3 regions of the Allobosea sp. P4_H5 genome follow, and region 3 is predicted to be linked to each of the others. Evidence: predicted binding sites of a transcription regulator. Region 3 holds the regulator's gene; each other region holds the start of a gene.
What was found. Region 3 encodes LexA, which represses DNA repair genes until DNA is damaged. Its sites were predicted from a motif close to TGTTCNNNNTGTGTTCNG; they were not measured.

Region 1 (7,636 bases), on a different contig from region 3:
GGAAAAGCGGCCGACGCGGTAATGCGTCGGCCATTAGACGGCGAAGGCAGCGAGGCGCAGGTCGGTGCTGATAGAACTGCTCAATTCTGAGAGATCAACCAACGGGACGGCCCCGCGTGCACGCGGGGCCTGGGCGCGCTACTCGATCACCTGAACAATCCTGCGCGTCCCCGGCTCAACCAGGACCGTGCGGTTGTTGACCACCGTGTACCGATATCCCTTGGCGCCGTACTCGGCCGGCACTTCGCGATAGGTCACGCCGCGCTCGGGCAGAACCGCCCCCACGTGGACCTCCTCCTTGTAGGTGTAAGAAGGCACCCGCTGCTCTGTCACATAGGTTTTGAACCGCGGGGTGTTGTCTCCGATGATGCCGCCGACAACCGCGCCGCCAACTCCACCAACGACCGCGCCTACCGGGCCTCCAACAACCGCACCGCCAACTGCGCCGGTCGCCGCGCCAGCCGCAGCTCCGCCCTGCGCGCCTTGCGGGTTCTGGGCGAAAGCCCCGATAGGTGCCATTGCGATTGCGGCAGCTAGAATGATCTTCTTCATGTCGACCTCCTGGTGGGTGCCCCCCAGATCGTGCCGACAACTTAGAATCCCTATAAAATGTTCCGCCGATCTCCTCTGAGGGCGATGCGGGCACAGGCCGATGGGGCTCAAGTTAGTCTCTCTCGCCACCGCGATCGAAACCGCAAGCCGTGGCAACAAAGACCGCGGGCCCAGCGGCTGACTTGATCTCTGCTCCACATCGGAACCTCCGCATAGTCGGGCAGTTCTTCGGGCTGAGGGATAGCGAAGTGTGAACTTCGGCTTTCACCGTGATGAAGGAACGTCACATGCTCAGGAATGCTCTTTTCGCTGCCGGGCTCGCACTGCTACCTGCCATGGCGTTCGCACAGAATTCTGGGGTAGTCGTCCGCGATCCAGCCGGCGGCTCAACCCGCGATCCGGCGCTCGGCGCAGGCAGCGTGGAGGCCCCCCTAAAGCGGGACCCGGCCGGTGGGGTAATGATCGACGATTCGCCGCGCTTCCGAGCGTATGTGGTCGAGCAGCGCGTCCCTTCCTACACCTATGCCGAGCCGATGGCGGTCGGCACCGTCCTGCCGCAGCAAGGCGTCGTATATCGCGAGGTTCCGACCGAATACGGCGTGAGCGGCTATCGCTACACCGTGGTCAACAACCGGACCGTTCTCGTCGAGCCGAACACGGGTCGAGTCGTCCAGATAATCGAATAATCGGCTGGCCGGTGCGCGGCCGCAGCCAGGTACCTAATCGACAGGCCCGCTCTTCGGAGCGGGCTTCTGCCGCTCACATCAATCTTGAGCAGCTGCCATCCGGAGCGCGATGCGGCTTATGCATCACAGTTCCTGGACCCACACGACGGCCGCGCTGCGCCTGTGTCACCAGATTTCGGATACGAGAACGGAGGAACCATCCATGTTCGTCATCATGGGCGGGACCGGGCACGTCGGCTCGGCAACAGCTGCTATGCTATTGAGCCGAGGCGAAGCGGTGACGATTGTCACGCGCGACCCGGATCATGCTGCCGGATGGCTCGCGAAGGGCGCTAAGCTTGTGAAGGCCGATGTCGCGGATGTGCCTTCCCTGAGGGCTGCATTTCAGCGAGGACGACGGGCCTTCCTGCTCAATCCTCCCGCTGACACGTCGCAGAACACGGATGTCGTCGAACGACGCACAGTCGCCAACATCTTGCGCGCTCTGGATGGCTCAGGGCTGGAGAAGGTTGTCGCGGAGTCGACAGGTGGCGCCCAGCCTGGTGAGCGCATCGGCGATCTCAATGTTCTCTGGGAACTCGAAGAAGGCCTCCGTGCGCAATCGATCCCTTCAGCGATAAATCGCGCCGGCTACTATATGAGCAATTGGGATGGGCTGCTCAAGACCGTCCGCCGAACGGGCAAGCTGCCGACCATGTTTCCGGCGGATGTCTCGATCCCGATGGTCGCACCAGATGATCTCGGCAAAGTTGCCGCCGAGAGACTTCTGTCACCGCCCACTGACATTGGCGTTCGATATGTTGAAGGTCCAAAACGCTATTCGAGCGAAGACGTCGCCGAGGCATTCTCGGGTGCCCTCGGCGATCCAGTTAAAGTTGAGGTCACGCCGCGCAGTAAGTGGAAGGAAGCGTTCCTCCTACTCGGTTTCTCCGAGGCGGCGGCTGCCTCCTATGCACGAATGACCGAAGTCAGCCTCGATGGAGGTTTTGATCTCTCCGACGATCCGGTCCGAGGCGCTACAACTCTCGAAACGTACGTCCAAAAGCTGGCGGCACAACCGAGCTGAAGAGCCCGAGGGGCCAATGATCATCCGTTGACCGGCGTTCCGCCATTGGGATGCAGCACTTGGCCAGTCATATAGCTGGCGTCCTCGCACGCCAGAAACAGGAAGCTGGGAGCCACTTCGTTGGGCTGCCCCGGCCGCTTCATTGGTGTGCCTTCGCCGAAGTGCTCCAACTTCTCCTTGCTCGCGCCGCCCACAGGATTGAGCGGCGTCCAGATAGGACCCGGTGCCACCGCGTTGACGCGAATGCCGTCTCCGACCAGGTTAGCCGCGAGAGCGCGCGTAAAGGCCGTGATTGCGCCCTTGGTTGAACTGTAGTCGAGCAGCTCTGACGAGCCCTTGTAGCTGGTGACCGACGTGCAGTTGACGATCGCTGCCCCCCGCTTCAAATGTGGCCTGGCAGCCTGCGTCATGAAGAACATGCCAAAAATATTAGTCTGGAATGTCCTGCGAAGCTGCTCTTCGGTAATATCGGCGATCTCTTGATCGGGATGCTGCTCACCGGCGTTGTTGACGAGGATATCGAGACGACCGAACGCGTCGATCGTCTGGGCGACGCCTGAGGAAGGTGCCTCTCGCCGATGCCTTGTTGGGGGCGACCAATCGAAGAGAGGCACTGCCCGGATAGAGCGCCAAGGCTCACGCTAACACCGCGATGAGGTTCCATACGCGATACCCACCCTGTTTGGAGGCTGTGGAAGGCCAGCGCTTACCCCAGGCTGACTTGAGGCCGGCGAAATCTCGGGTCAAAATATCCGAGCGGCGACCGGCGCCGTTCCAGTAGGCGAGAGCCGGACATGCACGGAAAGCCAAGCACACCGTCGACGGTGCTCGATGTGATCAACATCATCATCAGCGAGGATCCGACGGAGGGAGCAATCATCAAACTCGCAATCGACGGCTCAACCGACGTCGAACTCTTGTTCGATCCGCTAACCCTGGTCAAATTGCAATCCGCCTTAGCGAGGATGGACAAGGTGCACGCAAAGGCGCTTCCAGCGCAGTAGTGCAAAATGGCCCCGCCGGAGATCCGACGGGCCGTTCCTCAAGATGCTTGTGCTCGTCGGAACCGCTCAACGGCGCGTCGGGTCAGATCGTCCTCATCCTCCGCAATGACCGTCAAGCTGGCGATGATGTAAGCGAGGCGCAATCGCTCTCGCTCGTCGCATGGATCGGGCAGGCTCAACCGGATTTCGTCCCAGGCTGCGTCAAGCGCTGCGCGCGCCCGGGCAAGTTCGACCGGGTCCGTCAGTGATGAGAATGGCATCTCCTTTCTCCAGACTATGTCACCAACGGTGGAATTTTAGCCCGGCCGTGAGAGCCGGCAATATCAAAAGACAAAAAGGCCCGGCCCCGCGCGAGCGAGACCGGGCCGATCATTACAACGCAGCAGGCCCGCGTCCTTACGCGTCGACGTGCTCCGGCATCGCCTTCAATTGATCCTTCGTCCAAGTCGTGACAGCGTGAACGTCATCGTCCTCAACGCGCATGAGCTCGAGCTCGCTCAAAGGGACGGCTACCGGCTTCGCGCTGATACCGAGGAATCCGCCGACATCGATCACGGCTTGGGCACTCAACCCGACCGACTTTCAAGTGTCGCCGGTCAAGCAAAATGAGCGCTACTCGGGCAAGGCGGATGAGGGGCTAGAGCGCAATCTCTGGCAGCTTTGCGTTCTGCCCTCCGACGTGAGAACATAATAAGAACTGGCGTGGCGGAGTCGGATGTGTGGACGTCGCTCAGGCCGCCCGCGGGCAACGTGATAGCAGTCATTCCACATCGCCGACGCATACAACCCGTGCTGCCTTTCAACTTCAGCAGACCGAATCGACATGAACGCGCACGTCTATCTCGACAGCCTCAATCCGGCGCAGCGACGGGCCGTATCGCATGGCGGCGATGCCACCCCTGCCCCACCAGTGCTGATCATCGCTGGCGCCGGCTCTGGCAAGACCAACACGCTGGCGCATCGCGTCGCCCATCTCATCGTCTGCGGCGCCGACCCGCGGCGCATCCTGCTGATGACCTTCTCGCGCCGAGCCGCCTCCGAGATGATCCGCCGCGTCGAACGCATCGCCCGCAAGGTGATGGGTGAAGGCGCCGGAGTCGCCGTCGATGCGTTGAACTGGGCTGGCACCTTCCATGGCGTCGGCGCGCGGCTGCTGCGCGATCTCGCCGAGCAAATCGGACTCGATCCCGCCTTCACCATCCATGACCGTGAGGATGCCGCCGACCTGATGAACCTGGTCCGGCACGAGCTCGGTTTCTCGAAAACCGAGGCGCGCTTTCCGACCAAGGGCACCTGCCTCGCGATCTATTCGCGCTGCGTCAACGCCGAGCAGCCGATCGAGGACGTCCTGCGGCTGTCCTATCCCTGGTGCATCGCCTGGGCGGAGGAGTTGAAGCTGCTCTTCGCGGCCTATGTCGAGGCCAAGCAGCAGCAGAACGTGCTCGATTACGACGACCTGCTACTCTATTGGGCGCAGGCGATGACCGACGCCGACCTCGCTGCCGATGTCGGGGAACGCTTCGACCACGTCATGGTTGACGAATACCAGGACACCAACCGGCTGCAGTCGTCGATCCTGCTGGCGCTTAAGCCCGATGGCCGCGGACTGACGGTGGTCGGCGACGATGCGCAGTCGATCTATTCCTTCCGCGCCGCGACCGTCCGCAACATTCTCGACTTCCCGCTCGCCTTCTCGCCGCCGGCCGAAGTCATCACGCTCGACCAGAACTATCGTTCGACACAGGCGATCCTCGGGGCCGCCAATGCAGTGATCGATCTCGCCGCCGAGCGCTTCACCAAGAACCTCTGGACCGATCGCGCCGCCGGGGCAGCACCGGAATTGGTCAATGTCCGGGACGAGGCCGACCAGGCGCGCTTTATCGCAGAGATGGTGCTGCAGAACCGCGAGGCCGGCGCGGCGCTGAAACAGCAGGCCGTGCTCTTCCGGGCATCGCACCATAGCGGCCCGCTCGAGATCGAGCTGACGCGCCGGAACATCCCGTTCGTAAAATTCGGCGGGCTGAAATTCCTCGACGCCGCGCACGTCAAGGACCTGCTCGCGCTGCTGCGCTTCGTCGAGAACCCGCGCGACCGGGTTTCCGCCTTCCGCGTCATGCAGCTCATGCCGGGCGTCGGGCCGACCTCGGCCCAGCGTGTCATCGAGCACCTGGCGCAGGCGCCCGACGGGGCAGAAGCCTTGCGCGATGCCCCCGCTCCGGCCCGAGCCGGCGAGGACTGGACCGCGTTCGTTGAGGCGATCGAGACGCTGCGCTCCGGCAAGTCGGGCTGGCCGGCCGAGATCGAGCGCGCCCGGCTTTGGTACGAACCGCATCTGGAGCGCATCCATGAGGACGCGACGACGCGCCAGGCCGATCTCCTGCAGCTCGAGCAGATCGCTGGCGGGTATCCCTCGCGCGAGCGTTTCCTGACCGAGCTGACGCTCGATCCACCCGATGCCACCAGCGACCAAGCCGGCATGCCACATCTCGACGAGGACTACCTGATCCTCTCGACCATCCATTCGGCCAAAGGGCAGGAGTGGAAGTCGGTCTTCGTCATGAACGTGGTGGATGGCTGCATTCCGATCGACTTAGGCGCAGGCGCCAAGGACGAAATCGAGGAGGAACGCCGGCTGCTCTATGTCGCGATGACGCGCGCCAAAGATGATCTGCATCTGATGGTGCCGCAGCGCTTCTTCACACACGGCCAGTCGTCGACTGGTGACCGGCACGTCTATGCAGCGCGCACGCGCTTCATCCCAAACAATCTCTTGATGCATTTCAAGCGGCGCGCCTGGCCTCTCGTAGCGCCCGCTGACGGACGGTCGGCCTCGACCGGGCCAAAGATCGACGTTCGCGCCAAGATGCGAGGCATGTGGCGCTGATCTGCTGGCCGCTATTGCAGCGAACTGAACCCGAACGAGACTATTTCGCCGGGCCCAGCTGAATCCACGTCGGAGCATGGTCGCTCGCCTTGTCCCAGCCGCGCACATGCCGATCAACATCGGCGGCGACGAGCCGCTTGGATAGTTCCGAGCTCAGCAGCAAATGGTCGAGCCGAAGCCCCGCGTTCCGGCCCCAGGCATTCCGAAAATAGTCCCAGAAGGTGTAGACTTGCTCATCCGGATGCATGGCCCGAATTGCGTCGGTCCATCCCTGCGCGATTAGGTCTCGAAAGGCCTGGCGCACCTCAGGCCGGAACAACGCATCGTCGACCCAGCGTTCCGGCTTGTAGACGTCAATCTCGGTCGGAATCACGTTGAAGTCGCCGATCAGAGCGACCGGAATCTTGTGAGCGAGCAGCTCAGCTGCATGAGAGGTGAGCCGCTCCAGCCAGGCGAGCTTGTAATCGAACTTTGGACCCGGCGCCGGATTGCCGTTCGGCGTATAGAGGCACCCAATCAGCACCCCGCCAATGGCAGCCTCGATATAGCGGCTCGGAGCAGCCTCTTCATCGGCCGGCAGACCTCGGCGTGTTTCGATCGGGTCGGAACCGCGGGCCAGGATGGCAACGCCATTCCAGCTCTTCTGCCCGTGCCAGATTGCCCCATATCCCGCGGCTCTTATCGCGGCTTCCGGGAACTTGCTCTGAGGCGCCTTCAGCTCCTGCAGGCAGACGACGTCCGGCTCAGCTTCGGACAGCCACCGCAGCAGGACCGGCAAACGGCTTTTGATGCCGTTGATGTTGAAGCTGGCCAACTTCACCGCGGAATCCCTGGTGTTGCGCGCGCGGCCCTGTGGCCTAGTTGCTTCTTGCGCGCTTGCGACGGCGGCTGATCAGGAAACGATCGACCGACCGGCGAATGAGTTCATGATCATCGGTCGCGAAATGGATGTTGCTCGCCACGATCCCATACAGGCTCGCTCTTGCAGGCTGGCAATCAGACGGGATGAGGCACCGCAATCGCAGCGCCGACCAGGCGCAGTCGACGGCAGCATGGACGCGCGCGATGTCCACTGGGTCGACCAGCACCGCGAATGGGTCGCGTTCGCAAGAAACGAAGTCATCTACGGGCAAGGCTTGCCTCTCGGGCTGATCAATCCGCCAGAAAACGCCTTGCGCAGCCGCCCGGTTCCTAATCACTCAGACAAAAGAAATGCCCCGCCAGATTGGCCGGCGGAGCAAGATCGGGCGATGCAAGATCAGATGATGGGACGGTACGGCTCGCCGCGCTCGTCGAACTGCGACCAGCCCTCATTCCTATAGTCCGTGAGCCGTGCGTCGCGATCGATCGGAGCCGCGCCATCCATGATGGCCTCCGCCGCCGGCGCCTGGTCCTCGTGGGCCTTCACCGAAACGACGCTACCGCCACGCCGCACCGTTTCGGC
Region 2 (7,636 bases), on a different contig from region 3:
GAGCAGGCGCATGGCGCGCGCCGGAAGGTGGGCACGGCGGGCGAGTTCCTCGACATCGCGATAGCCTTCACTACGGGCCGCGACGAGGCGCTCCGCCCAGTCTTCCTTGAAACCATCGAGTTGTCGCAGGCCGAGGCGCAGTGCCCAGGGGCTTTTCCAACCCGGCCTTCCCGGCTCCAGCAGATTGTCCCAGGCGCTGAAGTTCACATCGATCGGCCGCGGCTCGACGCCGCCATTCTCCTGCGCCTCACGGACAATCTGCGCCGGGGCGTAGAAGCCCATGGGCTGCGAGTTCAGCAGCGCCGCGGCGAAGATCGCCGGGTAGTGGCATTTCAGCCAGGAGGAGACATAGACCAGCTTGGCGAAGGAGGCGGCGTGGCTCTCTGGAAAGCCGTAGCTGCCGAAGCCCTTGATCTGCTCGAAGCAACGCTGGGCAAAATCGCGCTCATAGCCACGCCCGACCATGCGCTCGACCATCAGTGCCTCGTAATTGCCGATGGTGCCGACATTGCGGAAGGTCGCCATGGCGCGGCGCAGGCCGTTGGCCTCGGGATCGGTGAACTTCGCTGCTGTCATGGCGAGCTGCATCGCCTGCTCCTGGAAGAGCGGCACGCCGAGGGTACGGTTCAAAACATGATAAAGCTCGTCTTTGTCTCCGTGATCTGGCGACGGTGAGGGGTAACTAACCTCCTCGATCCCCGAGCGCCGCTTCAGATAGGGATGGACCATGTTGCCCTGGATCGGACCGGGGCGGACGATCGCCACCTGAATGACGAGGTCGTAGAATTTGTCGGGCCTCAACCGCGGCAGCATGTTGATCTGCGCCCGGCTCTCGACCTGAAAGACGCCGAGCGACTTGCCCTCGCAGAGCATGTCATAGGTCGCCTTGTCGCCCTGCGGGACATCGGCGAGGCTATAATCCTCACCCTCATGCTGACGCAGCAGGTCGAACGCCTTGCGGATGCAGGTCAGCATGCCCAATGCGAGCACGTCGACCTTCATTAGCCGCAGCGCGTCGATGTCGTCGCGGTCCCATTCGATGAAGGTGCGGTCGTCCATCGCGGCATTGCCGATCGGCACTGTCTCGTCGAGCCGGCCGCGCATCAGCACGAAACCGCCGACATGCTGGGAGAGATGGCGCGGGAAGCCGAGCAGGCGCACGGCGAAGCGCACGGCCTGCGCGATCACCGGATTGTCGGGATCGAGCCCGGTCTGGCGGATCTGGCTGCGGGTGATATCGGAGCCCCAACTGCCCCATTGCGTCGAGGCGAGGCGGGCGGTGACGTCCTCGGTCAACCCCAGCGCCTTGCCGGCCTCGCGCATGGCGCTCCGCGGCCGGTAATGGATCACGGTCGCGGCGATGCCGGCGCGCTCGCGGCCGTATTTCTCATAGATCCACTGGATCACCTCCTCGCGCCGCTCATGCTCGAAATCGACGTCGATATCGGGTGGCTCACGCCGCTCGGTCGAGATGAAGCGTTCGAACAGCACATCGCTCTCGGCCGGGTTCACGGCGGTGATCCCGAGCACGTAACAGACGGCAGAGTTGGCAGCCGAGCCTCGCCCCTGGCAGAGGATGCCCCTGTTCTCGGCAAAGTCGACGATCTGGCGGATGGTGAGGAAATAACGGGCGTAATCGAGCTTGCCGATCAAAGCGAGCTCCTTGGTCAGCAGATCGCGGACCTTCTCCGGCACCCCCTCAGGATAACGGATTTCACCACGCTTCTGGACGAGGTCCTCGAGCCAGGCTTGAGGGCTCCAGCCGGGCGGAATGGGTTCGTCAGGGTACTCGTACCTCAATTCGCCCAGATCGAACTCGATACGGCCGAAGAGATGCTGCGTCTCCTCGATCGCCTCCGGCGCTTCCTTGAAAAGCCGGGCCATCTCCTGCGGCGCCTTCAAATGGCGCTCGGCATTGGCCTCGAGCAGGCGGCCGGCCTTGTCGATCGTCGTACCCTCGCGGATGCAGGTCAGCAGGTCCTGCAGGTCGCGCTGCTCGGGCGCGTCGTAAAGCACGTCGTTGGTCGCGATCAGCGGCGTGCGGGTCGGCGCCGCGCTGCTCCGGAGCCTGGCGAGGCGGCGGCGATCGTCGCCGCGGCGCGACATGCTGGCGGCGAGCCAGATTGCGCCGGGCGCGGCGGCATCGAGCCGGGCGAGGGCCTCGGACAGGCCGTCGAGCCGGCGCTCCGGCATGACGATCAGCAGGAGGTCGCGGGCATCGTTCAGGAGGTCGTCGAGGGAAAGGATGCACTCGCCCTTGGCGCCGCGCAGATTGCCTGTGGTGAGCAGGCGGCAGAGCCGGCCCCAGCCGGCGCGGTTGGCGGGATAGGCGATGATGTCCGGCGTGCCGTCGGCGAAGACGAGGCGGCTGCCGGTGGCGAGCTTGAAGCTCTTCGCCTTCGCCTGGAGCTGGGGCAAGGTGAACGGCAGATCGGCGAAGGCCGGATTCTCGACCCAGATATATTCGCCGGGGCTGCCCCCCTCGCGGATCTTTTCGGGAGCCAGCACGCCGTCCTCGCGCAGGTCACGCAAAGCGCTCCAGGCCCGCACCACGCCGGCGACGGTGTTGCGGTCGGCGATGCCGAGGCCGGCCTGGCCGAGCAGCAGCGCAGTCATCACCAGGTTCGGCCCAGGCGAGGCGCCGCGCAGGAAGGAGAAATTGCTCGCGGCAACGGGTTCGGCATAGCTGGTCATGCGAACAACCCGTGCAGATACCAGCGCGGCGCGGTCGTCTCGTGGCCATAGAGGCCGGCACGGAAGAGCCAGAAGCGGCGGCCCTGCGCATCCTCGACCCGATAGTAGTCGCGGGTGTGCTCGCCCGGCCCGTCGCGCCACCAGTCCGGCGCGATCCGCTCCGGCCCCTCAGCCCGGGCGATCTCGTGCAGCACGCGCCGCCAGCGGAAGCGCAAAGGCGGCCCATCGGGAACCTCGGCCAAGGTCTCGACGGGCTGGGGCGGCTCGAAGAGCTGGAGCGGGCGGGTTGGCGGCTCGTCCGGCTGAGCGACGGGCCAGGGCGGTGCCTCGTCCGACTTAGCTGCAGCCGGGACAAGCGCGGCCTCGCGCTCGGGCTGATGGCTGTCCTGCGCGACGAAGCGCAGCACGCGCTCGCGGCCGAAGCGGGCGACCAGCCGGTCGACGAGATCGGCCACCGCTTCCTCCTCGACGGCGCGCCCGTCGAGGCTCGCCTGCGGCGTGCCGAGCGGCTCGCAGATCGGTACGGAAAGCCTGATCGCGTCATAGCCGAAGCCGGGGTCGAGCGGGTCGGCCAGACTGTCGATGCGCTCGCGATAGAGCCGCAGGATCGCGCCGGCATCGCGCGAAGGCCGGCCGGTCTCTAGCGAAAGCCTTCGCACCGCGCCATCGCTGCGGAAGAAGCTGACCTCGAAGGCGCGTCCCCCCTCGCCACGCGCCTCGAGCAGGCGCCCCGCCTCGCCGAGCAGGCGGGCGACGATCTGCTCAAGCCCGTCGGTATCCTGCAAAGGATCGGGGAAATGCCGCTCGACCACGCAATCGGGCGGCGGCCGCACGGGCGTGATGCGGGCATCCTCATGGCCGAGGATGCGGCGCAGCTTCGTGACGAGCCCCTCGCCGAAGCGGGCGGCGAGCGTATGCGAAGGGCGGCCGGCGAGATCGCCCAATGTCTTCAGGCCGGCGCGCGACAGGGCGATCACCGTCTCCGGCGAAGCCTCCAATGCCGAGACCGGCAGCGGCAGCGTTCGTTGCTCATCCTCGCCGGGGGGCGAAATGGCGCAGCGGCCGAAGCGGGAGAGGGCGCGGGCGGCCTGCGGCGTGCCGGCGATGCTGGCGAAGACGGTGAGGCCGAGCCAATCCATGCTGCGGCCGACACGTTGGCGCAGCACCGCCTCGCCGCCGAAAAGATGGGCGCAGCCGGTGATGTCGAGCACCAGCCCATGCGGCGGATCGAGCGCGACGAGCGGGGTGAAGCGGTCGCAGAGCGCGGCGAGCCATTCGATCAGGCGCTGATCGGCGGCCGGATCGGCCTCGACCACCGTCAGTTCCGGGATGCGGGCGCGGGCATCGGCAAGGGTCAGGCCGCGGGTCAGGCCGAGCGCGACGGCGCGCCTGTCGCAATCGGCGAGGCGCAGCGCGCCGCGATCCTTCTCGACCAGGACGAACGGGCGCTCATCCTGCCCGGCGGAGCTCCGCCGGCGCAGGCGCTCGCTCGCCAGATAGGGAAACCAGAGGGCGAGATAGCGGCGCTGCATCCCTTCTGCCTCCCTCTCTCCCGATCCTGTCCTGGAAACATCGCTCGTCACGGTTCCACTCCACACGCCAATCACGCTCACCCAGGCCGCCGCGATGGCGCAGCAGCCGTAGTCCGAAGGCGGGGTCGCCCGGCGCCTCCGCCTCCCGCGCCCGCGACGGCAAAGCGCGCACCTGCCAGCGCGTGCTGGCGGCGCTGGGCTCCGGCTCGGCCGCCACCCGCAACAGCAGGGTCAGGACGCCGGAGGTCTCCGCCGCCAAAGCGAGGCGCCGGCTGGCGGTCAGGTCGAACTGGCGCGGCGCGCCCCAAGGCTCGATCAGCGCAGCTCCAAGCGCGGCGCAGCGCGCCGCTTCCGCCCCGGCCCGCAACGCCCCCTCGCCGTCCCTGACCCTAACCAGCAGGATCTGTGCAGGATCGAGCCCGAGTTCGGCCAAGCCCGGCGGGTGCAGCCGTCCGGCTTCGGCATCGAGGAAATCCTGCCGGACCCAGAGCACCGGTCGCGAGCCGGCAGCGCGCAGAGCCAGTGCCGCGGCGAAGCCCGTGGCAGCCGGGAGATCGGCCCCGGCCGCGGCGTAGACCTCATGCAAGGCAGCGCGCGCGATCCCTCCCCCCAGCGGCTCATCCAGCGAGGGCGTCCCGAACGCAACCCGCTCCACCGGCGAAAACTCGCGCGCCAACCCCGCCAGAGCGAGGCTCTGCCGCAGGGCAGCCAGGGAGCGTGTGGAGGTGTCTGCCATAGGAGTATATGTTCACTTTTTGTTCCATGCATAAAGCGACTCCAAAACGCTCCGGAGTCAAGTCCGCATCCGCTTCCGCTTGCCTGCGGGCGGCTCGCTGCTGTCATATCGCGGCAAACCGGATCGCCTATCAGCCCCGCGCCGCAAGCCCGCGGCCTCGCCTGGAGACCGCCATGAGTTCGGGACTGTTCGCCCTTCTCGACGACGTCGCCGCCCTGGCCAAGGTCGCAGCGGCCGCGCTCGACGATGCCGCGGCGCAGGCGACCAAGGCCGGCGCCAAGGCAGCCGGTATCGTCATCGACGACGCAGCGGTGACTCCGCGCTACGCGGTCGGCTTCGCGGCTGAGCGCGAATTGCCGATCATCTGGAAGATCGCGCTCGGCTCGCTGAAGAACAAGCTGCTCTTCCTCTTGCCGGCGGCGTTGGTGCTCAGCCTCGTCGCGCCCTGGGCGATCACCCCGCTACTGATGGCAGGCGGCGCCTATCTCTGCTTCGAGGGCTTCGAGAAGGTCTACGAGCTCGTCGTACCGCACGCGCATCACGACGAGGCCGCCGGCGAGGGCGGCACCGATATCCTCGACGCAAAGCAGCTCGAGGACCAGAAGATCGCCGGCGCGATCAAGACCGACTTCATCCTCTCGGCCGAGATCATGGCGATCACGCTCGCCGGGGTCACCGCCTCATCCTTCTGGATGCAGGCGCTGGTGCTGGCCGTGGTCGGCCTCGGCATGACCGTGCTGGTCTATGGCGTCGTCGCCCTGATCGTGAAGGCGGACGATGCCGGCGTCGCCCTGGCGCGCAGCAGTATCCTCCCGATCCGGCTCCTCGGGCGCGGCCTCGTCACCGGCATGCCGCCCTTCCTCAAGGTGCTGAGCGCGGTCGGCACGGCGGCGATGCTCTGGGTCGGCGGCGGCATCATCATCCATGGCCTCGCCGGCTATGGGCTCGCCGGGATCGAGCATGCCATTCATACTGTTGCCGTCGCGGTCGGAGGCGCCTGGCCGGCGCTCACGGGTCCGCTCGAATGGCTGACCACGGCGGCCGCCTCCGCGGTGTTCGGACTCGTCATCGGCGGGCTCTGCCTCGTCGGGATGCATTTCGTCGTCGAGCCGGTGCTGAAGGCGCGGCGCGGCAGCGGCACGAAGACTGCCGCCGCGGAGGCGAAGCGGCATTGAGCGCTGCCCAAGCGCAGGCCCCATGCGTCTGCGGCAGCCGCGCACATTGCTGAAATCTGCTAGCGCGACTGGACAAGCCCGTCGCGCGGGCGACCGGTCCGTTCATGCTGCAATTCCTCGCCACCAGTACGCCCTTCTTCGCCGTGATCGCGCTCGGCGCCTTCACCGCCTGGCGCGGCATGTTCGCGGCCGACACGGTCAGGGTGTTCAACACCTTCGCCTTCATGGTGGCGACGCCGGCAATGGTGCTGCGGGTGATGTCGCGCCAGCCGATCGCGGAGCTGTGGAACGGCGTCTTCTTCGCGGCACTGGCGCTGATCGGGGTCGCGGTGCTCGCGCTCGCGATCCTGTTGCAGCGGCTCCTGCTCGGCCTGCCCTTCACCAACGCCGTGTCGCGAGGCCAGGCGCTGGTCGGCGGCAATTTCGCCTTTCTCGGCATTCCGCTGATGCTCGCCTTCCTCGGCGACAGCGCCGCGGCGCCGATCGCGATCGGCCTGATCTGCGACACCGCCCTGATCGTGCCGCTCTCGATCGGGCTGATCGAGGCCGGGCGCGGCCAGGGCTCGCCGCTTGCGATTGCGCTCAGGCTCGTGCGCGGCACGATCGTCAACCCGTTCATGCTCTCGATCATGGCCGGGATCGCGCTGTCGCTGAGTGGGATCGCGCTGCCGGAGCCGGTCGACCGTTTCCTGCTCTTCCTCGGTGCCTCGGCCGCCCCTGTCGGCGTCTTCGCGCTGGGGATCGCCGCCTTCCAGTGGAGCCGCCAGGGCAGACTGCCTCTGCGCGGCGTCCTGCCGCTCGTCGTCGGCAAGCTCGTTCTGCACCCCTTGCTGACCTGGGTGGTGCTGGCGCTAGTCCTGAAGCTCGACCCGTTCTGGGTCCAGGCCGGCGTGCTCTATGCGGCGCTGCCGATAGCGGCCAATGTCTTCGTCATTTCCGAACGCTTCGACACCGGCAGCCGCCCGATCGCGGCTGCGATCGTGATCTCGACCGTAGCTGCAGCCCTCACCTTTCCCCTCGCGATCTGGCTGATCTCGCCCTGAATCGCCTGCACGGAGATGCCCATGCCAAGCCAGCTCTTCCAGCCCTTCGACCTCGGCGGCCTGCACCTGTCGAACCGGATCGTGATCGCGCCGATGTGCCAGTATTCGGCCGAGGAGGGCTCGGCGACCGACTGGCACCTGATCCATCTCGGCAATCTCGCTTTGTCGGGTGCGGGTCTCCTGATCATCGAGGCGACTGCGGTCGAGCCGGAGGGACGGATCAGCCCGGACGATCTAGGCCTGTGGAGCGATGCGAACGAAGCCGCGCTTGCGCGCGTGCTCGACGGGATCCGGCGCCATTCCGACATGCCTGTTGGCATCCAGCTCGGCCATGCCGGCCGCAAGGCTTCGGTCCATTCGCCCTGGACCGGCGGCGGACAGCGTCCGCTCGAGGATCGCGGCTGGCAGACGCTCGCTCCCTCGGCCTTGCCGATGCAGGCCAAGGACCGGCCGCCG
Region 3 (7,636 bases):
CCTCGTCCTCGACCACGGTCTCACCGGTCTGATCCGCCTTGAGGCGGATCACCGGCTTGACGCCTTCGGGCGCGGTCGACGGGTCGCGGTCGCGCCAGCGCCCGTCATAACGCCACTGCTTGCCCTCGGCGCGCGCTGCTTCGCGCTCCGCGTCGAGTTCCTGCGGCGTCGCATAGCAGTAATAGGCCTTGCCGGCCGCCAGCATCTGCTCGGCGACCTCGCGGTGGCGGGCGGCGCGCTGGAACTGGTAGACCGTCTGCCCGTCCCAATCGAGGCCGAGCCAGGCGAGGCCGTCGAGGATCGCGGCGATGGCGCCCTCTGTCGAGCGTTCGCGGTCGGTATCCTCGATGCGCAGCAGCATCTTGCCGCCATGGCGGCGGGCATAGAGCCAGTTGAACAGCGCAGTTCGGGCGCCGCCAATGTGCAGGAATCCGGTAGGCGACGGCGCGAAGCGCGTGACGACCGTGTCACTCATGAAGGGAGGCTCCGGCGGAACGGGTAAGCGTGAGGCGAGGGCGATTGGGATACGGGCCTCGGCCGGGGCTGACATCCGGCGCCGCCGCTGTAACATGGCTTGCCGGCTGCCGTTAAGAGCCTCCTGCGGGGAGGGGGCACGATCATCGCGCGGCCGTGCGGGGGGACTGATGCTCTCCTACGGGCCAGAACAGCGCCGTAGCAGGGTGGGCGTGCTGGCTCTGCCTGCGCGCTTGCGGCGCGTCGCCCATTTTTCCCAGCCACTATCTGCTTTTTTGCCCGATTGGGGTGGGCGCCTTCGCCAGGCGCTTGAAACCGAGATCGAGCGCCGTCGCCTGTTCAATTGGCTTCCAGTCTGCATGGGCGCCGGCGTGCTGCTCTATTTCTTGGCCGATCGCGAGCCGGGGTTGGCCGCGCCCCTGGCCGGGCTGGTGCTGTCTGCATTCTCCGCGCTGCTGATGCGCCGGCGCCGCGCCGTCATGGCGGTCTGCATCGCGATCGCGGCGGCCTTTGCCGGCTTTGCGGCCGCGACCTGGCGGACGGCAAACATCGCGGCGCCGGCGCTCGCCCGCAATCATGTCGGCAAGCTCACCGGTTTCGTCGAGGCGCTGGAGCAGCGCGAGAAGGGCGTGCGCATCGTCATCCAGGTCACGGACCTGCCGGGCGTCGATCCCGGGCAGCGGCCTCGGCGGGTGCGTGTCACCACGCCGGTAACGACGCTGAAGCCCGGCGACCATATCAGCGCCACCGCGCGTCTCCTGCCGCCGCCTGGGCCGGCGCGTCCCGGGGGGTATGACTTCGCCCGCGATGCCTTCTTCCAGGGTGTCGGCGCCGTCGGCAACATAGCCGGCAAGATCACGCTCTCCCCGGCTCCTGTGCCGATGCCGCGCCGGCTTGCTCTGGCGGTCGCGATCGACCAGGCCCGCAACGCATTGACCGAGCGGATCGCGACCAGCGGCGGCGGGCAGGCCGGGGCGATGGCGGCGGCCCTCGTCACCGGCAAGCGTGGGCTGATCAGCGAAGCGACCAACAACGACCTGCGCGCCGCCGGAATCTACCACATTGTCTCGATCTCGGGCCTGCACATGGTGCTCGCTGCCGGTACCATCTTCTGGCTGGTGCGGGCCTTGCTTACGCTGTCGCAGACGGTGGCGCTGCACTGGCCGGTGAAGAAGCTCGCGGCTCTCGTCGCCATGCTCGGCGCCACCGCCTATTGCATCTTCTCCGGCGCGGATGTCGCGACCGAGCGCTCGCTGATCATGACGCTGGTCATGCTCGGGGCGATCCTGGTCGACCGGCCGGCGCTCTCCATGCGCAACCTCGCTCTGTCCGCGATCATTGTGCTGCTGCGCGAGCCGGAGGCGCTGCTCGGGCCGAGCTTCCAGATGTCTTTCGGTGCGGTCGCGGCGCTGATCGCCTTCGCCGAGCGCTGGCAGGAGCGGGCGCCCGATGCCGCGGCGGCCTCCGGCCCTGGCCGTTGCGGCCGCTCTGGCTCTCGGCCGTCGGCATTCTGACCACCACCATGGTCGCGACCGCGGCGACGGCGCCTTATGGCGTCTACCATTTCCAGACCTTCAACCCGTTCGGCCTGCTCGGCAATGCGCTGGCGCTGCCCTTCGTCTCGCTGATCGTGATGCCCGCCGCAGTCTTCGGCGTGCTCGCCTATCCGTTCGGGCTCGACTGGCCGGCCTGGGCGCTGATGGGCTGGGCCTCCGGCTATGTGCTCCAGCTTGCCCATTGGGTCGCCGGCATCGACCGCTCGACCGTGGTGCTGCCCGCCTTCGGCTCGACCGCCCTGATTCTGTTCTCGCTGTCGTTGCTCTGGCTGACCTTGTGGACGACGGCGCTGCGCTTCCTTGCCGCGCTGCCCTTGGTCGGCGGGCTGGCGCTGGCCTCGGCCCCGTCACGGCCCGACATCCTGATCGAGCGTGACGGCTCGGGCGTGCTGGTGCGGGGGCAGGAGGGGAAGATGGTACTGGCGGGCAAGCCGAGCCGCTTCGTGCTGACGCAATGGCTGCATGCCGACGGCGATTCGCGCGCGCCTGACGATACGGCCTTGCGCAATGGCGCCGCTTGCGATGCGCGCGGCTGCATCATCCGCCTGCCGGACGGGCGCAGCGTCGCCTATACGCGTGACCGGATCGCTCTGGTCGAGGACTGCCAGCGCGCCGATCTCGTGGTGACATCGCTCTATTGGACGGCACCGTGCGCCGCCCGCCTGATCGACCGGAGCTCCCTCATCCGCGACGGCGCGACCGCTTATCACGCGGCTCGCGGCGGTTGGCGCGCCTATACGGCCGACGAGGTCACACGCCTGCGTCCATGGACCCGAGCCCGACCGGAACCAAGGCCGGTGCCCGAGTCCGCTGCTGCGCCTGTGCCGACAGCCGCAACTGCGGAGCCGTCACAGGACGCCGAGGCGCTTCAGTAGCGCCGCATCAGGTTGACGAGCCGGCCCTGGATCTTGACCCGGTCCGGGCCGAGCACGCGCGTCTCATAGGCGGGGTTGGCGGCTTCGAGCGCGATCGAGGAACCGCGCTTGCGCAATCGCTTCAGCGTCGCTTCCTCGTCGTCGATCAGGGCGACGATGATGTCGCCGGTATTGGCGGTATCCTGCTTGCGGATCACGACGGTGTCGCCGTCGAGGATACCGGCCTCGATCATCGAATCACCGCGGACTTCGAGGGCGTAATGCTCGCCGCCGCCGAGCATGTCGGCGGGCATCGTAACGCTATGGCTGCGATCCTGGATCGCCGAGATCGGCGTGCCGGCGGCGATGCGGCCCATGACGGGAATGGAAACCGTCGAACGCCCGTTCTCTTCAGCCGGCGGGCGCGGCTTCGCCAGCGTTGCAGCAGGAGCGGACGGCGTCTGGCCGAGCCCGCCCTGGACGATCGAGGGGCTGAAACGGCCGCGCTGCGCCTGCGGTCCGCCGATGCCGTCCGGCATCTTGATGACTTCGAGAGCACGGGCCCGGTTCGGAAGCCGGCGAATGAAGCCGCGCTCCTCCAGCGCCATGATCAAACGATGGATGCCCGACTTGGAGCGCAGGTCGAGCGCGTCCTTCATCTCGTCGAAAGAGGGCGGCACGCCGGATTCGCGCAGGCGCTCATGGATGAAGCGAAGCAGTTCGAACTGTTTGCGTGTCAGCATGGTCGCGCCGCTCGCCTCTCGGGCTAGAATCGAAACAAAGCACGAACACCATAACTGTTCGCTTTGTGTTCCGCAAGCCGCATCCTGCCGCGAGGTGAACGGGTCAGCGCAGCCGGATGATCCGGCAGGGATCACCCGCCTTGGCCGCTTCGGCAAAGGCCGGGCGGATCACCAGCGCCTCGGCGCGCGACAGGTTCGCCAGCATCGAGGAATCCTGCTTGGTGAAGGGCCTGACCCGCCGCTCGCCATCGATGGTCTCGACAGTGGCGCGCAGATAGTCCTGGCGCTCGTCATTGGCCGGCAGATCGACGGCGAGGATGGCGGGTTCGCTGCGATCGCGCTCGGGATCGTCGATGCCGAGCAGGGCTTCGACCAGTGGCATCGCGAAGAGATGGCCGCAGACGATCGAGGAGACCGGATTGCCGGGCAGGCCGAGCGCGACCACGGTGCCAAGCCGGCCCATCATCATCGGCTTGCCCGGGCGCATCGCGATCTTCCAGAAGCCGAGTTCCATGCCCTGCGCCTTCAGCGCCGCCTGGACGAGATCGTGCTCGCCGACCGAAGCGCCACCGAGGGTGATCAGGACATCGGCTCCGCCGTTGCGCGCCGCGTCGATCTTGGCGGCGAGGTCGGGATGGTTGTCGCGGGCGATGCCGAGGTCGAGCGCCGTGCCGCCGGCCTGTTCGATCAGAGCGGCGAGCGCGAAGCTGTTGGAGGCGACGATCTGGTCGGGCCCGACCGGCTCGCCGGGCAGGACGAGCTCGTCGCCGGTGGCGAGGATCGCGACCAGCGGCTTGCGACGGACGGAAAGCGTCGGATGCCCCGCCGCTGCGGCAAGGCCGAGCGCAGCACTGTCGAGCCGGCGGCCAGCTTTTAGCAAGATCTCGCCGGTCTCGAAATCGAGTCCGGCCGGGCGGATGAACTGGCCCCTGCTCGCCGGCTTGGTGACCCGGATGACCGGGCCACCGACGCCCTCGGCATGCTCCTGGATCAGGATCACGTCGGCACCGTCGGGGATGGGCGCGCCGGTGAAGATGCGCACCGTTTCGCCCGGGCCGATCGGTCCGGAAAAACCGCGGCCGGCGGCGGATTCGCCGATGACCTTAAGCTCCTTGCCCGGCTCCAGATCGGCGGCGCGGGCGGCGTAACCATCCATGGCCGAATTGGCGAAGGGCGGCTGGGTCCGGAGTGCGGCGACATCCCCGGCCAGCACGCGGCCGGCGCAGTGCGCCAGCGCCAGCGTCTCGGCCGGCGTCGGGCCGGGCACGCTGTCGAGCAGCGCCTTGAGCGCGACCGGGACGGGGGTGAGGCTCATGCCTATGGTCCTGCGATCTCGTAGGTTCCGGACTTGCCGCCGGATTTATGCACGAGTCGGACGCCCTCGATATGCATGGCGCGATCAACCGCCTTCACCATGTCGTAGACCGTGAGGCAGGCGACACTGACGGCGGTCAGCGCCTCCATCTCGACGCCGGTCTTGCCGGTCAGCTTGACCTCGGCGCGCACGCGCACACCCGGCAGGGCCTCGTCGATCGATAGGTCCACGGAAATCTTGCTCAGGAGCAGCGGGTGGCAGAGCGGGATCAGTTCATGGGCGCGCTTGGCGGCCATGATGCCGGCGAGGCGGGCAGTGCCGAGCACGTCGCCCTTCTTGGCTTCGCCATCGCGGACGATGGCCAGCGTCTCGGCTTGCATGACGACATGGCCTTCGGCGATGGCGACCCGGACGGTCTCGGCCTTGTCACCGACATCGACCATATGGGCTTCGCCCTTCTGGTCGAGATGAGTCAGGCGGCTCACGCCGCCGCCTCGGTGGTCTTGCCGGTCAGGAGCTCACGCGTGGCTGCGGTGACGTCTGCCTGGCGCATCAGGCTCTCGCCGACCAGGAAGGTGTTGACGCCGCAAGCCTGCAGGCGGGTGATGTCGGCATGGCTGAAGATGCCGCTCTCGCCGACGAGCAGGCGGTCCTTCGGCACGCGCGGCGCCAAGCGCTCGGTGACGGCGAGGTTGAGCTCGAAGCTGCGCAGGTCGCGGTTGTTGATGCCGACAAGCCTGGTGTCGAGGGTCAACGCGCGCTCCAGTTCGGCCTCGTCATGGACCTCGGCGAGCGCCGCCATGCCGAGCGCCTTGGCGGTGGCGACGAGCTCGCGCGCCGCGGCATCGTCGAGCGAGGCCATGATGATCAGGATGCAGTCGGCGCCCCAGCTCCTGGCTTCGAAGACCTGATAGGGCTCGAACATGAAGTCCTTGCGCAGGCCCGGCAGGCCGGAGGCGGCGCGCGCCTCCGCGAGATATTCCGGCCGGCCCTGGAAGGAGGGCGTGTCGGTCAGGACCGAGAGGCAGGCGGCACCGCCTGCGGCATAAGCTTTCGCCAGCGCCGGCGGGTCGAAGTCGGCGCGGATCAGGCCCTTGGAGGGCGAGGCCTTCTTGATTTCGGCGATCAAAGCCGGGCCGCCGGCACGGTGTTTGGCTTCGAGCGCGCCGACGAAATCACGCGGGGCGGGCTCAGCCGCCGCGCGCTTTTCGATCTCGGCCTGCGGCACCGCGGCGCGCGCCGCCGTGATCTCCTCGCGCTTATAGGCCTCGATCCGCCTGAGAATATCGGACATGGATGGCCTCACGCATTGGAGCTGGCGACGAGAGCCGCGAGCGCGGCCTTGGCCTTGCCATTGTCCAGCACCGCATAGGCCTGCGCCAGCCCCTCGCCGAGCTCAGCAGCCTTGCCGGCGACGACGAGCGCGGCGGCGGCATTGAAGGCGGCGATGTCGCGGAAGGCGCCCTTCGCCCCGCCGAGCACATCCTGCAAGGCCAGCGCATTCTGCGCCGGCTCGCCGCCGCGCAGATCCTCGGGTTTAGCGCGGGCGATGCCGACATCCTCCGGCGCGATGTTGAAGCTCTCGATCTTGCCGTCCTTCAGCGCGACCACGCGGGTCGGGCCGGTGGTGGTGATCTCGTCGAGGCCGTCGGAGCCGTGCACGGCCCAGACCGTCTTCGACCCCAGCGACTGCAGCACCTTGACCATCGGCTCGAGCCAGGTCTCGGAGAAAGCGCCGATCAGCTGCTTCTTCACACCGGCCGGATTCGAGAGCGGACCGACCAGGTTGAAGATGGTGCGGGTGCCTAGCTCGGTGCGCACCGGCGCGACATGCCGCATCGAGGCGTGGTGGGTTGGCGCGAACATGAAGCCGACGCCGGCCTGTGCGATGCAGCGCTCGGTGCCGGCCGCTTCCAGCCCGACCTTGACGCCGAGCGCGGTCAGCACGTCGGCGGCGCCGGAGCGCGAGGATGCCGCGCGGTTGCCGTGCTTGGCGACCGGCACGCCGCAGGCCGCGACGATGATCGAGGCTAGCGTCGAGACATTATAGGAACCGGAGGCATCGCCGCCGGTGCCGACGATGTCGATCGCGTCGGCCGGGGCCTCGACGGTGAGCATGCGGGCGCGCATGGCGGTGACGGCGCCGGCGATCTCCTCGGTGGTCTCGCCGCGCACGCGCAGTGCCATCAGGAAGGCGGCGGCTTGCGCGTTGGTGACCTCGCCGGAAAGCATCGATTCGAAGGCGTCGCGGGCCTCCTCGCGCGACAGCGAGGCGCCGGTCGCGACCTTGGCGATGAAGGGTTTGAAGTCGTCCATGGGAACTCGATCGATCAGGCTGTCGCGGAAAGGGCGGCTTTTTGATTCTGGCGCGACCATCGCTCGGCGAGATCGAGGAAATTGCGCAAGATCGTCGCGCCGTGCTCCGAGGCGATGCTCTCGGGATGGAACTGCACGCCATGGACCGGCAGGTCGCGATGCGACAGCGCCATGATCATGCCGTCGCCGGATTCGGCCTCGATCGAGAGCTCCGCCGGGCAGCTTTCCCTGCGGACAACCAGCGAGTGATAGCGCGTCGCCTCGAGCGGGCCATTGATGCCGTGGAACAGGCCGCGGGCCCGGTGTGTGATGGTCGAGACCTTGCCGTGCATCGGCAAAGGCGCGCGTACGACCTCGCCGCCGAAGACCTGGCCGATC

Region 1: a site for LexA is predicted at 3,990-4,007, ahead of AC1DS0_RS08550 (ATP-dependent helicase). Genes of this name have one in related genera too.
Region 2: a site for LexA is predicted at 4,972-4,989, ahead of AC1DS0_RS12760 (ImuA family protein). Genes of this name have one in related genera too.

Annotation. Positions count from the first base shown of each region.
Region 1 covers NZ_JBFUKM010000003.1:411,392-419,027, forward strand. Annotated here, with positions in the region: gene AC1DS0_RS08520 (DUF1236 domain-containing protein) at 139-552, opposite strand; gene AC1DS0_RS08525 (DUF1236 domain-containing protein) at 840-1,238, shown strand; gene AC1DS0_RS08530 (NmrA family NAD(P)-binding protein) at 1,441-2,304, shown strand; gene AC1DS0_RS08535 (SDR family oxidoreductase) at 2,325-2,918, opposite strand; gene AC1DS0_RS08540 (hypothetical protein) at 3,099-3,308, shown strand; partial or broken gene AC1DS0_RS08545 (PRC-barrel domain containing protein) at 3,705-3,866, opposite strand; gene AC1DS0_RS08550 (ATP-dependent helicase) at 4,132-6,192, shown strand; gene xth (exodeoxyribonuclease III) at 6,233-7,012, opposite strand; gene AC1DS0_RS08560 (hypothetical protein) at 7,451-7,636, opposite strand, start outside.
Region 2 covers NZ_JBFUKM010000005.1:295,366-303,001, reverse strand. Annotated here, with positions in the region: gene AC1DS0_RS12770 (error-prone DNA polymerase) at 1-2,694, opposite strand, end outside; gene AC1DS0_RS12765 (Y-family DNA polymerase) at 2,691-4,226, opposite strand; gene AC1DS0_RS12760 (ImuA family protein) at 4,144-4,962, opposite strand; gene AC1DS0_RS12755 (DUF808 domain-containing protein) at 5,136-6,137, shown strand; gene AC1DS0_RS12750 (AEC family transporter) at 6,242-7,180, shown strand; gene AC1DS0_RS12745 (NADH:flavin oxidoreductase/NADH oxidase) at 7,202-7,636, shown strand, end outside.
Region 3 covers NZ_JBFUKM010000001.1:620,139-627,774, reverse strand. Annotated here, with positions in the region: gene gltX (glutamate--tRNA ligase) at 1-475, opposite strand, end outside; gene AC1DS0_RS03020 (ComEC/Rec2 family competence protein) at 687-1,988, shown strand; gene AC1DS0_RS03015 (ComEC/Rec2 family competence protein) at 1,952-2,905, shown strand; gene lexA (transcriptional repressor LexA) at 2,899-3,627, opposite strand; gene AC1DS0_RS03005 (molybdopterin molybdotransferase MoeA) at 3,731-4,942, opposite strand; gene moaC (cyclic pyranopterin monophosphate synthase MoaC) at 4,945-5,427, opposite strand; gene trpC (indole-3-glycerol phosphate synthase TrpC) at 5,424-6,236, opposite strand; gene trpD (anthranilate phosphoribosyltransferase) at 6,245-7,258, opposite strand; gene AC1DS0_RS02985 (anthranilate synthase component II) at 7,273-7,636, opposite strand, start outside.